DNA from 2 places in the Brachybacterium sp. sponge genome. Region 2 is predicted to be linked to the other one. Evidence: predicted binding sites of a transcription regulator. Region 2 holds the regulator's gene; the other holds the start of a gene.

Region 1 (6,896 bases), on a different contig from region 2:
CGTCGAGAAGCAGGTCGTGGCCGACGGCCCCGAAGTGGGGCGCGCGCTCGCCGAGGCGATCGCCGACGGGGTCGACGTGGTCATCACCTCCGGCGGCACCGGCATCAGCCCCACCGACGTCACCCCCGAGCAGACCGCACCGCTGATCGAACGGGAGATGCCCGGGATCCTCGAGGCCGTGCGCCGCCGGGGCGAGTCGGCGAAGGCCACCGCCCTGCTCAGCCGCGGCATCGCCGGCATGGCGGGACGGAGCTTCGTGGCGAACCTGCCCGGCTCCCGCGGCGGGGTGAAGGACGGCATCGCCGTGATCGACCCGCTGCTGGACCACCTGCTCGAGCAGCGCGACGGCGGGGACCACGGGCCGGAGAGCAGGGCGAGGGCCGACGGGGCCGACGACTCGGCCGGCTCGGCCCGCGCCGCCACGACCACGGCGGCGATGAGCGGGACCGACCCGATCGCGGAGGCGACGGATCCGGCGACCCCGTCGGACCAGTCCGATCCCACCCGCGGTACGACCGCCTTCCCGGCGGTCGGCGCCGACGAGCGCGGCGACGCCCAGGCCCAGGGGCTGCGGATCGCGGGCGACCCCGCGATGGGGGAGGCCCCGCAGCGGGTGCGCCATGCCGCGGTCGGCACCGAGGAGATCACCGTGGCCGCCATGGCGGAGGCAGTGGCCGACCCGCGCTGCGGCGCCGTGGTCACCTTCGACGGCGTGGTGCGCGACCACGACGGCGGGCGCGGCGTGGACCGGCTCGAGTACACCTCCCACCCCTCCGCCCCCGCCGTGATCGCCGAGGTCGCCGCCGAGATCGCAGAGCGCTATCCGGACGTCCTCGTCGCGGTCGCCCATCGCGTCGGCCCCCTCGCCATCGGCGACTCCGCCCTCGTGTGCGCGATCGCGGCCCCGCACCGCAAGCAGGCCTTCGTCGCCTGCGACGAGCTCGTGGACACCGTCAAGCTGCGCGTCCCGATCTGGAAGCACCAGGTCTTCGACGACGGCGCGAGCGAATGGGTGGGGGCGCTGGGCTGAACCCGGTCGACTCCGACACCTGCGCGACACCTGCGGCCGCTACCGTTCCCGGCATGCGCATCCTGCACCTGACCGACACGCACCTCTACGGCGATCCGTCCGCCCGCCACTACGACCGGATCGACACCACCGCGGCCCTGCGCGGGCTCCTGGCCCGTCTGGAGGGCCTCGCGGACATCGACGCCGTGGTCCACACCGGCGACGCTTCCGAGGACGGCACCGCCGAGAGCTACCGCCTGCTCCACGAGATCCTCGACCCCTTCGCCGCCGCGCTCGACGCGCCGCTCGCGATCGTCATGGGCAACCACGACGTCTCCGCCGTCTACGGCGAGGCGGTCGTCCCGGGCGAGCGGACCGCGCTGAGCCAGGACCGGGTCGTGCCGCTCGCCGGCGGGGCCCGCGTGGTCGTGCTCGACTCGAGCGTCCCCGGCGCCGGCTACGGCCACCTCGATCCCGAGCAGATGGACTGGCTGCGCGGCGTCCTCGCCGAGCCTGCGCCCGGCGGGACCGTGCTCGCGATCCACCACCCGCCGCTCGTCGCGGCGACCCCGCTGCTGCGCGGACTCGACCTCGACGGGCTCGACGAGCTCGCCTCGGTGCTCGACGGCTCCGACGTGCGGATCGTGCTCTCGGGCCACTACCACCACGAGATGACCGGCGAGATCGCCGGGATCCCGGTGCACGTCGCCCCCGGGATCACCAACGTCGTCGACCCCGTCGGGGCGGGCGCGGACGAGCAGTCGCTCGCCCTGTCCGGCGTGAACCTGGTGGAGCTGGGGGAGGGGACGCCGCGCGTGGTCAGCTCGGTGTTCCCGAACGCCGGCGACACCCTCGCCGATGCGGAGCGCCCGGTCTACCGCTTCACCCCCGAGCAGGTCGCGCAGATCCTCGAGGCCGCCGGGCGCTGACCGGCGGGACCTCGCCCGGCCGCTCCGAGCCCGGGCACTGAGTGGCCTGGCGCCCGCGCCATGCACGACGCCCCTGCAGGCACGGCCTGCAGGGGCGTCGTCGTCGGCGGCGCAGGGCGCGCGCCGGGGGAGATCAGTAGCCGAAGCCGTAAGGGCGGATGCCCTGGGAGCCGTGACGGGCGACGGAGGCGGTGGCATCGGCGCGATGGTCGCGGTGCGCGCCCGCCTCGACGATGTCCTGCGCGAGCTGGTCGTCGCGGCGACGGAGGGCGGAGCGGAGGGTGCGGATGAAGGCCATGGAGAATCTCCTCGGGTTCGGAGGGGCGTGAGCGGTGCGGACGGGCCCTGGATCGCAGGTGCGCCGTCGGTCTCGACATCCCCAGTCCTATCGCGCGCGCAGGGGCGGCGTCACGCCTCCGGGGACGACAAGTTATCGGATTCACAAAAAGGGTGTGACCTGGGCATCTCTCGAGCCCTTCGGAGGTGCGGGCACCGTCCTTCGGGGGTGCGGGCGCCGTCCTTCGGGGGCGCGGGGGCCGAGGTCGCCGGAGCCGGAGGCCGCAGCGCTCCGAGAACCCGGACGTCGGCCCCGTCGACTCCCCGGGGTGGGCGAGAATCGGGACATGACTTGGGGGAGAGACGGTCGGTCGGGCGCGCGCCGCGCGGACTCCGGGACGCCCGTGCCCCGATGGATGCGCGGATGGCTCGACGAGACCTTCCTCTGGGTCGCCGCCGGGCAGCTGCTCCTGGCGCTCGGCGTCCCGCGGGAGTCGGTGCGACGCCTCGGCGTGCTGCAGGAGATCCTCGAGGAGTGCCGCGAGGTGCAGCGGGCCCAGGGCGTCGAGGTCCGACGACTCGAGGAGGTCACCACCCTCGAGGAGCTCGACCTGGTGCTCGGGGCGGGCGACGACGGGACCATGACCTTCGGGCTCGGGGGCCTCGACGCCGACCCCGAGACGTTTGCACAGCTCCAGGAGCACCTGCCGGCCACGACGCTCGCGCGCTGGATCGAGGACGGCGCCGGGGTCGTCCTCGACCTCGCCGAACAGGTCCTCGACGCTCTGCTCCGCCGGCGCGTGCGCACCGAGCTGATCGGCATGGACCACCGGGTCGCCGCCGAGCAACTCCGCACGATGCAGGACCGGCTCGCCGCACTGGACCTGCCCGCGCTGGGGCGGGCGGGATACGAGACGCTCATCCCCCGACTCGAGCAGACGGTCCGGGAGCTGGACCGGATGGACCCCGGAGGGCTGCTCGAGGTGCAGTCGGTGCTGCCGCGACCGGGGGAGGTGGGGCGGATCCTCGACGTCCTCGACGACCTGCCGCGGGAGACCCGCGACCGGCTCATCCCGATCCGGGCCCTGCGCTCCCGTCTGGTCCTCGCACCGCTGCTCACTCGCCTCCTCGCCGAGAACCGCGCGGGCCGGGGTGATCCGGACGCGCCCGCGGCATCCGTCGCCGCCGCGGAGATCGACGCGCAGCGGGTCGCGGAGGGGGAGGCGCGGGCCCGGCGAGCGGAGTGGGAGGCGCGGCAGTCTGAGCGTCGCGAGCTCGGTCGCCGCGCGCTCCGGTTCGGCAGGACCCGCATCGCGATCCAGGCCGCGGCCATGCTGGTGGTCCTCGCGACCGGGATCCAGGTGGGGGTGCTGGGCATCGATCCGGACTGGGTCGGGGATCTCGCGATCCCGCGGATCGGGATCGTCTCGTCGGCGGCGCTGCTGCTGTCCCTGATCGTGATCGGCGCGCTCTCCGGAGTCGCGGAGCTGGCGGAGTCAGGGAACGTCGTGCACGAGCGTCCGCTCGCTCGGCGCAGGGCCCGCACGCTCCACGGCTGGGGAGCGTGCGGCGGCCTCCTGCTGATCCTCAGCTGCCTCGGTGCACTGCTGCTGGCCCCGGGCTCCTTCCTGCGGGGCGGCGAGTGGTACCGCGAGGCGTACGGTGATCGCGTCCTCTCGCTGACCACCGCCGGGCTGGATCCTGGGATCGCGCTGATCATCGGGGTGTTCGCGGCCGCGGCTCTCGGCCTTCTCCTCGGCGTCCTCCTGTCGCGTGGCCTGCGGCGACGCGTGCAGCGCGACGCGTCGAGCCGGCACCCGGCTCAGATCTAGCACTCGCCTTGCGTGAGTGCCAGCCGTCGTCCTAGAGTGAGCGCCGTTGGCAGTCGATGGCCGAGAGTGCCAGAAGCTGCCGCGAGGGACCCGTCCCGGTCGGCACCGCGACGACGATCGGACCCGGGCCCCGACCCCGAACTCATACAGAGTCAGTCTCTTCATGAAGGAGTGAGCCGCATGTCGGTCTCCATCAAGCCCCTCGAGGACCGCGTCGTCGTCAAGCCGCTCGAGGCGGAGCAGACCACCGCCTCCGGCCTGGTCATCCCGGACACCGCGAAGGAGAAGCCCCAGGAGGGCGAGGTCGTCGCCGTCGGCGCCGGTCGCTTCGACGACAAGGGCGAGCGCGTCCCCATGGACGTCAAGGTCGGCGACAAGGTCGTCTTCTCCAAGTACGGCGGCACCGAGCTCAAGTACGGCAACGAGGAGTTCCTGGTCCTCGGCGCGCGCGACATCCTCGCGATCATCGAGGCCTGATCCATGGCCAAGGAGATCCTGTACAACGAGGACGCGCGCCGTGCGCTCGAGCGGGGCGTGGACAAGCTCGCCAACACCGTCAAGGTGACGCTCGGGCCCAAGGGCCGTAACGTCGTCCTCGACAAGAAGTGGGGCGCCCCCACCATCACCAACGACGGCGTGACCATCGCCCGTGAGATCGAGCTCGAGGATCCCTACGAGAACCTCGGCGCTCAGCTCACCAAGGAGGTCGCGACCAAGACCAACGACGTGGCCGGCGACGGCACCACCACCGCCACCGTCCTCGCCCAGGCCATCGTGCACGAGGGTCTGCGCAACGTCGCCTCGGGCGCGGCGCCCGCCGCCCTCAAGCGCGGCATCGAGAAGGCCGTCGAGGCCCTCTCCGAGAAGCTCGGGGAGATCTCGACCCCGGTCGACGGCAAGGCCCAGATCGCCTCGGTCGCCTCGGTCTCGAGCCAGGACCGCGAGATCGGCGACCTGCTCGCCGAGGCCTTCGACAAGGTCGGCAAGGACGGCGTCATCACGGTGGAGGAGTCCTCCACCACCGCGATGGAGCTCGACTTCACCGAGGGAATGCAGTTCGACAAGGGCTTCATCTCCCCGCATTTCGTCACCGATGCGGACCGCCAGGAGGTCGTCCTCGAGGACGCGCAGGTGCTGCTGCACCAGGGCAAGATCTCGGCCGTGGCCGACATCCTCCCGCTGCTCGAGAAGGTGGTGGAGAGCGGCAAGCCGCTGTTCATCATCGCCGAGGACGTCGACGGCGAGGCCCTGTCCACGCTGGTCGTCAACAAGATCCGCGGCGCCTTCAAGGGCGCGGCCGTCAAGGCGCCCGCCTTCGGCGACCGCCGCAAGGCCATGCTCCAGGACATCGCCGTGCTCACCGGCGCCCAGGTCATCACCTCCGACCTCGGCCTGGACCTCAAGACCGTCGACACCGACGTGCTCGGCCACGCCGGCCGCGTCGTCGTCACCAAGGACTCCACCACCATCGTGGGCGGGGCCGGCGACGACCAGGCCGTGGCCGACCGCGTCGCGCAGATCCGTGCCGAGATCGAGAACACCGACTCCGACTGGGATCGCGAGAAGCTCCAGGAGCGCCTCGCGAAGCTGGCCGGCGGAGTGTCCGTGATCAAGGTCGGGGCTCACACCGAGGTGGAGCTCAAGGAGAAGAAGATGCGCATCGAGGACGCGGTCTCCGCGACCCGCGCTGCCATCGAGGAGGGCATCGTCGCCGGCGGCGGCTCCGCCATCGTGCAGGCGTCCTCCGTGCTGGTCGACGACCTCGGCCTGACCGGTGACGAGGCCGTGGGCGTGCGCGCCGTGGCCCGTGCGGTCGTCGAGCCGCTGCGCTGGATCTCCGAGAACGCGGGCCTCGAGGGCTACGTCGTCGTGGAGAAGGTCAAGGAGGCGCAGGTCGGCACCGGTCTGAACGCCGCGACCGGCGAGTACGTCGACCTGGTCTCCGCCGGCATCATCGACCCGGTCAAGGTCACCCGCTCCGCCCTGCGGAACGCGGCCTCGATCGCGGGCATGGTGCTGACCACCGAGACCCTGGTCATCGAGAAGAAGGACGAGGACGAGGAGGCCTGATCCTCCGAGTCGACGATCGGCGTCCGCCGATCGCGTCCGACCCGACGGGGCGGGCGGTGCGGGGAGACCCGCGCCGCCCGCCCCGTCGTCGTGCGGGCACCGGCGGCGCGGAGGCCCACGGCTCCTCCGTCCCCGATGCGGCGGCTCTGCCGTGCGGCGACCCGCATCGCCCCCGTGCCCGATGTGACCGATCTCGGTTGCCGACAAGTTGTCGTTCAGACAATTTTCATCTACCGTGACAGAGCCGGGTACCGGTGGGACACAGTGGACCCACACACCGCCCGGATGCCTCGGGAGCCGCCGCGCGGCCCGAGGTCGTGTGCGAACCTCCGGTACCGGCCCACCGTCGCCGAACCGTCTTGGAGGAGCGCATGCAGGAATCGAGCACGCCGCCGAAGCCCGAGGACCATCCCGAGGGCACGTCCGGATCCGCAGATCCCTCCCAGGAGCAGAACCCCCGCCAGCAGCTCGACGGCGAGCGCGCGGCGGGCGAGATCGCCCGGGGGAAGCTCGGCGCCGAGCCCCGTCGCGAGAGGCGGGTGGAGCGCGAGGCCAAGCGTGCACCGGTGAAGAAGGAGGACCTCACCAGGGGGCCGGAGGACCTCACCCAGTACCGCCGGGAGGAGCGTGAGCAGCGGGAGAGGCGCGAGCAGGTCGAGACGCTCGAGCCGAGCGCGCCGCGCGAGGAGCTCGAGCCGGAGGCCGCCGCCGAGCCCGCGACCCGCCGCGGCCCGCGCGTGAACTGGGTCGTGTTCCTGACCTCGTCGGCGATCATCCTGG
Region 2 (6,896 bases):
TGCTGGACGCGCTGGACGTGGCCCGAGCCGTTGCAGGCGGTGCAACGGGTGGGGCTGGTGCCCGGCTCGGCGCAGGAGCCGGAGCAGCGCTCGCACAGCACGGCGGTGCGGAAGGTGACCTCCTGCTCGGTGCCGAAGACGACGTCGCGCAGCTCGATCTTCACTCGGCGCAGCACGTCGCCGCCGCGGCGCTGGCGCGGGACGGGGCCCTGGTTGCGCCCGCGCATCCCGGAGGCTCCGGCGAACATGTCGAAGATGTCGTTGAAATCGAAGCCGGCGCCGCCGCCGGGGAAGCCGCCCATGCCCGGGCCGCCTCCCATGTCGTACTGGCGACGCTTGTCCGCATGGGAGAGGGTCTCGTACGCCTGGGAGACCTTCTTGAACTTCTCCGCCGCCTCCGGGTCCGGGTTGACGTCCGGGTGGAGGGTGCGGGCGAGCTTGCGGTACGCCTTCTTGATCTCCTCGGTCGAGGCGTCGCGGGAGACGCCGAGCAGCTCGTAGTAGTCGTCGTTCACAGGCGTGGGTCCTTCACAGGGGGTCGGAGTTCGGTGACGGCCGGCGACGGGCGCGGAGGCCCGCCGGCGCGGTCATTCGAGGAATCGGGAGACGTAGCGGGCGATCGCCTGGACGGTCGAGATCCCGGCCGCGTAGTCCATGCGGCTGGGGCCGAGGATCGCGAGGTGGGAGCCCGCGCCGTAGCCCGCGCCGACGAGCGCGGCCTGGTGGAGCGCCCGGTCGTGGAGCTCGGTGCCGATCCGCACCTGCACATCCCCCGGGGAGACGTGCATCTCGGTGAACAGGCGCAGCAGCACCAGCTGCTCCTCGAGGACGTCCAGCAGCGGCTCGACGTCGCGGGCGAAGTCCTCGGCGGAGCGGGCGATGTTCGCGGTGCCCGCCATCATGATGCGGTCCTCGGCGCGGGTCGCGGCCAGCGCGGTGAGCGCCTCGGCCACCTCCGCGGCGGCGGGCCGCTCAGGGACGGGCAGGGACTCGAGGTAGTCCGTCAGCGGCACGGCGAGGTCGGTGACCTCCCGGCCGGCGACGGCGCGGTTGAGCTGGTCGCGCAGCGCCGCGTAGTACTCGGCGGGGCGACCGGCGACGACGGGGACGGTGCGCTGGTCCACCCGCCCCGACTCGGTGATCAGCACGACCAGCAGCAGCGAGTCCGCGACCTTCACGAGCTCGACGTGGCGGATGCGGGCCTGGCGCCGGGCCGGGTACTGCACCATCGCGACCTGCTGGGTGAGCTGGGCGAGGAGGCGCACGGTGCGGGCCAGGAGCTCCTCGACGTCCCCCGCGTCCTCGAGCAGGGTGCGGATCGCTCGCTTCTCGGCGACGGAGAGGGGCTTGACCATCGCGACGTGGTCGACGAAGGCGCGATATCCCTTGTCGGTGGGGACGCGGCCGGCGGAGGTGTGGGGCTGGTGGATCAGCCCCTCCTCCTCGAGGACGGACATGTCGTTGCGGACGGTCGCCGCGGAGACGCCGAGCTCGTGCCGCTCCAGCAGCGACTTCGAGCCGACGGGCTCGCGCGTGGAGACGTAGTCCTCGACGATGGCGCCGAGGATCTGGAGCTTGCGGTCGTCCATGTCGTGCACCTCCTGCCGCGCGGTCCGGCACCGGGGCGTCCCGGCGCCCGGGTCTCCCTGGACATTGGCACTCTCCCATGCCAAGTGCCAATCGTACGCGTACGCGGCGTGCTTCGCAGGGAGGCGTTCGCCACGGGACTACAGTGTCCGCCGTGTCCACCCCGCCTGCTCGCTTCCCCGACCGGTACGGCGCCGATGTGCTCTCCTCCGGTCCGCCCGCCCATCACCGCCGCCGCCCCGTCGGCCGCGAGGTCCCCGCGCAGCGCGACCTCGTCGTCGAGGAGGCCTCGACCGGCTTCACCGGCGCGATCACGCGCGTGGAGAAGACGGCCGGGGAGCTGATCGTCGAGCTGGAGGACGGCCGCGGCCGACGCCGCACCTTCCCGCTCGGGCCGGGCTTCATGATCGACGGGCAGCCCGTCGTTCTCACCCGCCCGCAGGCGGCGCAGAAGGCGCCGGTCCGCAAGCGCTCCGCCTCCGGCTCGGTGTATGTCGAGGGGGCGAAGGCGCGCACCGCACGTGCGTCGCGGATCTGGGTCGAGGGCACCCATGACGCGGAGCTGGTGCAGAAGGTGTGGGGCCACGACCTGCGGATCGAGGGCATCGTCGTCGAGCAGCTCGAGGGCGCCGACAACCTCGCAGAGCGCGTGCGCGAGTTCGGCCCCTCCCCCGGCCGCCGGCTCGGGATCCTGGTGGACCACCTGGTGAAGGGGTCGAAGGAGTCCCGCATCGCGGCCGAGGTGATGGCCCTGCCGGGCGCCCGCGGGAACGTCACCGTGCTCGGCCACCCGTATGTCGACGTGTGGCAGGCCGTGAAGCCCGCGCGAGTGGGGCTGAAGGAGTGGCCGCACATCCCCAGGGGGACGGACATCAAGGTCGGCTCCCTCGCCGCGCTCGGCTGGCCCCACGAGGACAAGGCCGACATCGGCCTGGGCTGGAAGCGGATCCTCTCCACGGTCCGCTCCTACGCCGATGTCGAGCCGACGCTCTCGGGGCGCATCGAGGAGCTCATCGACTTCGTCACCGTCGACCAGGGCTGACCGAGCCGCGGCACGGGATGGGGAGGCGAGCCGTCGATGCGCCTCTCGGCGCGGCCGACGGCGACTCTCGGGAGTCCACCAGGGGGATATCCCCCAGCGGATGCGGCGGACCGCCGCGCTGACCGCGGGGTCTCCGGCTCGTTAGGGTGAACCCGTCACCCGAGACGACGGCCCCCGCGCCGACCGAGACGAAGAAGGATCCCATGAGCCAGACTCCGCATCCGCACGACCCGTACGGCACCGAGCCCGGCACCCCCGCCTCCGACTCGCTGCCCGAGCAGCCTGCCGCGCGCCCGGCCTCGGACCACCTCGACATCGACACCCCTGCCGCCCCCGCGCCGCAGGAGCAGGGCAGCGCGACCTCGGACCCGTCAGAGCATCCCTACGATCCGTTCGCGCAGTCCGCTCCCAGCGCGCAGCCGGCCCCCGCCGCGCAGCATGATCCCTTCGCGCAGCAGGACCCCTACGCGCAGCCGGGCTCCGCTCAGCAGGCGGATCCCTACGGGCAGTCCGCGAGCTCGGCCGCTCCGGCCGCAGCGCCGGCCTCCCCCTACGGGGCGCCCTCGCCGTCCCAGCCCTCCGCGCAACAGGCCCACGCCCAGCAGCCGTACGGGCAGCACCATGCTCCGCACGCCCAGCAGCACGCTCCCTACGCCGCCCACGGACAGACCTCAGCCGGAGGAACCATGAACCCCGACCAGGCCCCCGCCCACGTCAAGGGCGTCTTCGACGGCCCGCTGATCGGCCAGCCCACCACCGAGTCCGACACGAAGCTGTGGGCGATGTTCGCGCAGCTCTCGGCGATCGTCGGCTACGTGATCGGCGCCGGCTTCCTCGGCTGGCTCGGCCCGCTGATCATCTTCCTGGTCTACAAGGACCGCAACCGCTTCGTCCGCTACAACGCGGCGGAGGCGCTGAACGCGGCGATCGCGACGCTGATCGCGGAGATCGTGCTGGGCATCGTCTTCGGGATCATCACGATCATCACCCTCGGCTTCGGCTCCGTGCTCTTCGCCCTCATCGGCGTCCCGGCGCTGGTGCACATCATCTTCGCCATCATCGGCGCGGTGAAGGCCAACCAGGGCGAGTGGTGGAACTACCCCGTCAACATCCGCCTCGTGAAGTGATCCGCGTCCGCAGCAGCTGAGTCACGGCCGACGGCCGGACGCTGGAGCCCCCGGGAGTCGCTCCCGGGGGCTCCTGCATGTCGCGGCGCGGGCGACCGACCTCGCGCACCACAACCGGATGCCGCGCGCCGGAACTGGATACCGCGCGCCCGGGCCGGACGCCGTGGGCCAGGACTCGACACCGCGCACCGGGTCCTGCCGCACGGCGCCGCGGCCCGTCACATCCAGTTCACGCCGTCCTGCTCGAACTCGGCCAGACGGTGACGGGCCATGCGGCGCAGCAGATCCTCGAGGACCGGCGCGTCGTAGGGGAGCTTCACGCTGCCCTTGCCGGTCTCGAGCCCCTCGAGCTCCGCGGCGAAGGCCTCCTTCGCGCTCGGGGTGACGGTGAAGTTCGCGTGCGCCTTGTGGGCGCTGATGACGAGCAGGATCGTGCCGCGGGGGTGGACGAAGGCGGGGCTGCCCCCATCGATCGCCTCGGTCGCCTCGGACTCGACGGGCTCGGTCATCGAGATCGTTCCGCGGCCGACGGGTCTCAGGGCACGAGGTCGCGGATCACCGCGTCGGCGAGCAGACGCCCTTCCCTGGTGAGGACCGCGCGGCCTGCGGCGAGGGCGTCGGGATCGAGGTGGCCCCGATCGCGGTGCACCTCGAGCATCGAGCGGTTCTGCTCGGGCACGACGTCGACGGCGAGGCCGTCGGCGATCCGCAGCTCGAGCATGATGCGCTCGACGAGCCGGTCCTCGGCGGCGACCTGCTCGCGGTCCGCGACGGGCAGTTCGCCCGAGGCGAGCATGCGCGCGTAGCGGCTGGGATGCTTCACGTTCCAGGAGCGCAGGCCGTCGCGGTGGCGGTGGGCGCCGGGTCCGATCCCCCACCAGTCCCCGCCCTTCCAGTAGGCGAGGTTGTGGCGGGAGCGGTGCTCGGGGGTGCGGGCGAAGTTGGAGACCTCGTACCAGGTCAGGCGCGCCTCGCGCGTGAGGTCGTCGACGAGCTCGTACTTGTCGGCCATGTCGTCGGGGTCGGGCGCCTCGATCTCGCCGCGGCGCAGCTGCCGGGCCATGGCGGTGTTGCCCTCGATGATCAGCGAGTAGGCGGAGAGGTGGTCGACCTCGCAGGCCAGGGCCGCGCGCACGGAGGTCTCGACGTCGGCGACGGTCTCCCCCGGCGTGCCGTAGATGAGGTCCAGGCTCACCTGCAGCCCGGCGTCCTTCGCCCACTGGACCACCTGCGGCACCCGTTCGGGGTCATGGGTGCGGTCCAGGGTCGCGAGCACCGACGGGACCGCGGACTGCATGCCGATCGAGACGCGGGTGATCCCGCCGTCGGCGAGGCGCGAGAGCGAGGCGCGGGTGACCGAGTCGGGGTTCGCCTCGGTGGTGACCTCGGCGTCGTCCGCGAGCGGGATCAGCGAGCGGAGGTGGTCGAGCATCCGCACGAGGTCGTCGGCGGGCAGAAGGGTGGGGGTCCCGCCGCCGAAGAAGACGGTGGAGATCTCCTCGTACTCGTACCCGGCCGCGCGGTCCGCCGCGAGGGTCAGGTCCATCTCGGCCATCGCGTTGTCCGAGTACTCGGCCTGGGACCCGCCGCCGCCCAGCTCGGCGTTCGTGTAGGTGTTGAAGTCGCAGTACCCGCAGCGCACGGCGCAGAACGGAACGTGGATGTAGGCGGAGAGGTCCTTCACGGCCGTCACAGCCCGAGACCGAGACCGAGGCCCCGTCCGGTGGAGCGCAGCCGCTCCGGGAAGTCCTCGCGCTCGCCCGCTCTGGCGAGCGTCTTCTGCGCGGCGCCGACGAGGGTCTCGTACAGCACGGTGCCGCTCGCCTCCGCCCAGTCGAGCAGGGCGCGGGCCTGCGCGGCGTCCAGTCCCCGGAAGGCGTCGGCGATCGTCACGCCGTGGTCCGGCCGCTCGAGCACCTCGATCGCGTCGCCGGCGCGCACCTCGCCCTCGACGAGCACGCGGAAATAGGCGCCGGCCCGGCCCTGGTCGGTGAAGGCGCGGCCCCAGCGGCGGTCCCCCATCCAGGCGGCGAAGGTGCCGCAGGGGTTGCGGGGGCAGGTCGCCTCGAGCTCTGCGCCGCCGATCCGCCAGCGCTCCCCGATCACCGTGCGGTCGGTGTCCTGGCCGACGGTGGCGAGGTTCTCGCCGAAGAACCCGTCGGGCAACTCGTGGCCGAGCGCGGAGGCGTAGGCCTCGCGCACCTCCCGAGAGTAGGCGTAGACGGCCTTGAAGATCCCGCCGTGGTGCTCACGGTCGCCCTGCACGTCGCCGAGCACGCCGTGGGTGAGGAGCGTGACGGAGCCGCCCGCCGGGCGCTTGTCGATCCCGCTCATGAGGGAGCGCTCGCGCACCTCGAAGAGCTGGGCGACCGTGCACACCGCCCCGAGCCGGCCGCCGCCGGGTTCGAAGGCGACCTCGAGCGGGTCGAGGCGGCGCGGGGCTGTCTCGGGCAGCGGGCCGGGCGCGGTGCTCACTTCTTCTTCTTCTCGTCCTTCGAGGGCTCGGAGGCGTCGGAGGAGAGCGCGGCGATGAAGGCCTCCTGCGGCACCTCGACGGAGCCGATGTTCTTCATGCGCTTCTTGCCCTCCTTCTGCTTCTCCAGCAGCTTGCGCTTGCGGGAGATGTCGCCGCCGTAGCACTTGGACAGCACGTCCTTGCGCATGGCGCGGATGTTCTCGCGGGCGATGATGCGCGAGCCGATCGCGGCCTGGATCGGAACCTCGAACTGCTGGCGGGGGATGAGGTTCTTGAGCTTGCCGGACATGTCCACGCCGTAGGAGTAGGCCTTGTCGCGGTGCACGATCGCGCTGAACGCGTCGACCGGCTCGCCCTGCAGGAGGATGTCGACCTTCACCAGGTCCGCGGTCTGCTCGCCGGAGACGTCGTAGTCCAGCGAGGCGTAGCCGCGGGTCTTGGACTTCAGCTGGTCGAAGAAGTCGAAGACGATCTCGGCCAGCGGCAGGGTGTAGCGCAGCTCGACGCGGTCCTCGCTGAGGTAGTCCATGCCGCCGAGGGTGCCGCGCTTGGACTGGCACAGCTCCATGACCGCGCCGATGAACTCGCTGGGCACGAGGATCGTCGCCGAGGCGACGGGCTCGCTGATCTGGTTCACCTTCCCCTCGGGGAAGTCGGAGGGGTT

The links. Region 2 encodes HrcA, which represses chaperone genes, less so after heat shock. Its sites were predicted from a motif close to TTNGCACTCGNNNNNNNCGAGTGCNAA; they were not measured.
Region 1: a site for HrcA is predicted at 4,093-4,119, ahead of groES (co-chaperone GroES). Genes of this name have one in related genera too.

What each region holds. Positions count from the first base shown of each region.
Region 1 covers NZ_LRMP01000002.1:459,443-466,338, forward strand. The annotation lists gene A4A78_RS18305 (molybdenum cofactor biosynthesis protein MoaE) at 1-1,030, shown strand, start outside; gene A4A78_RS10115 (metallophosphoesterase) at 1,084-1,938, shown strand; gene A4A78_RS17795 (hypothetical protein) at 2,072-2,236, opposite strand; gene A4A78_RS10120 (hypothetical protein) at 2,562-4,046, shown strand; gene groES (co-chaperone GroES) at 4,227-4,523, shown strand; gene groL (chaperonin GroEL) at 4,527-6,116, shown strand; gene betT (choline BCCT transporter BetT) at 6,488-6,896, shown strand, end outside.
Region 2 covers NZ_LRMP01000004.1:108,751-115,646, reverse strand. The annotation lists gene dnaJ (molecular chaperone DnaJ) at 1-515, opposite strand, end outside; gene hrcA (heat-inducible transcriptional repressor HrcA) at 588-1,589, opposite strand; gene A4A78_RS15015 (DUF3097 domain-containing protein) at 1,733-2,629, shown strand; gene A4A78_RS15010 (DUF4870 domain-containing protein) at 2,833-3,756, shown strand; gene A4A78_RS15005 (iron chaperone) at 3,975-4,265, opposite strand; gene hemW (radical SAM family heme chaperone HemW) at 4,292-5,449, opposite strand; gene A4A78_RS14995 (MOSC domain-containing protein) at 5,446-6,231, opposite strand; gene lepA (translation elongation factor 4) at 6,228-6,896, opposite strand, start outside.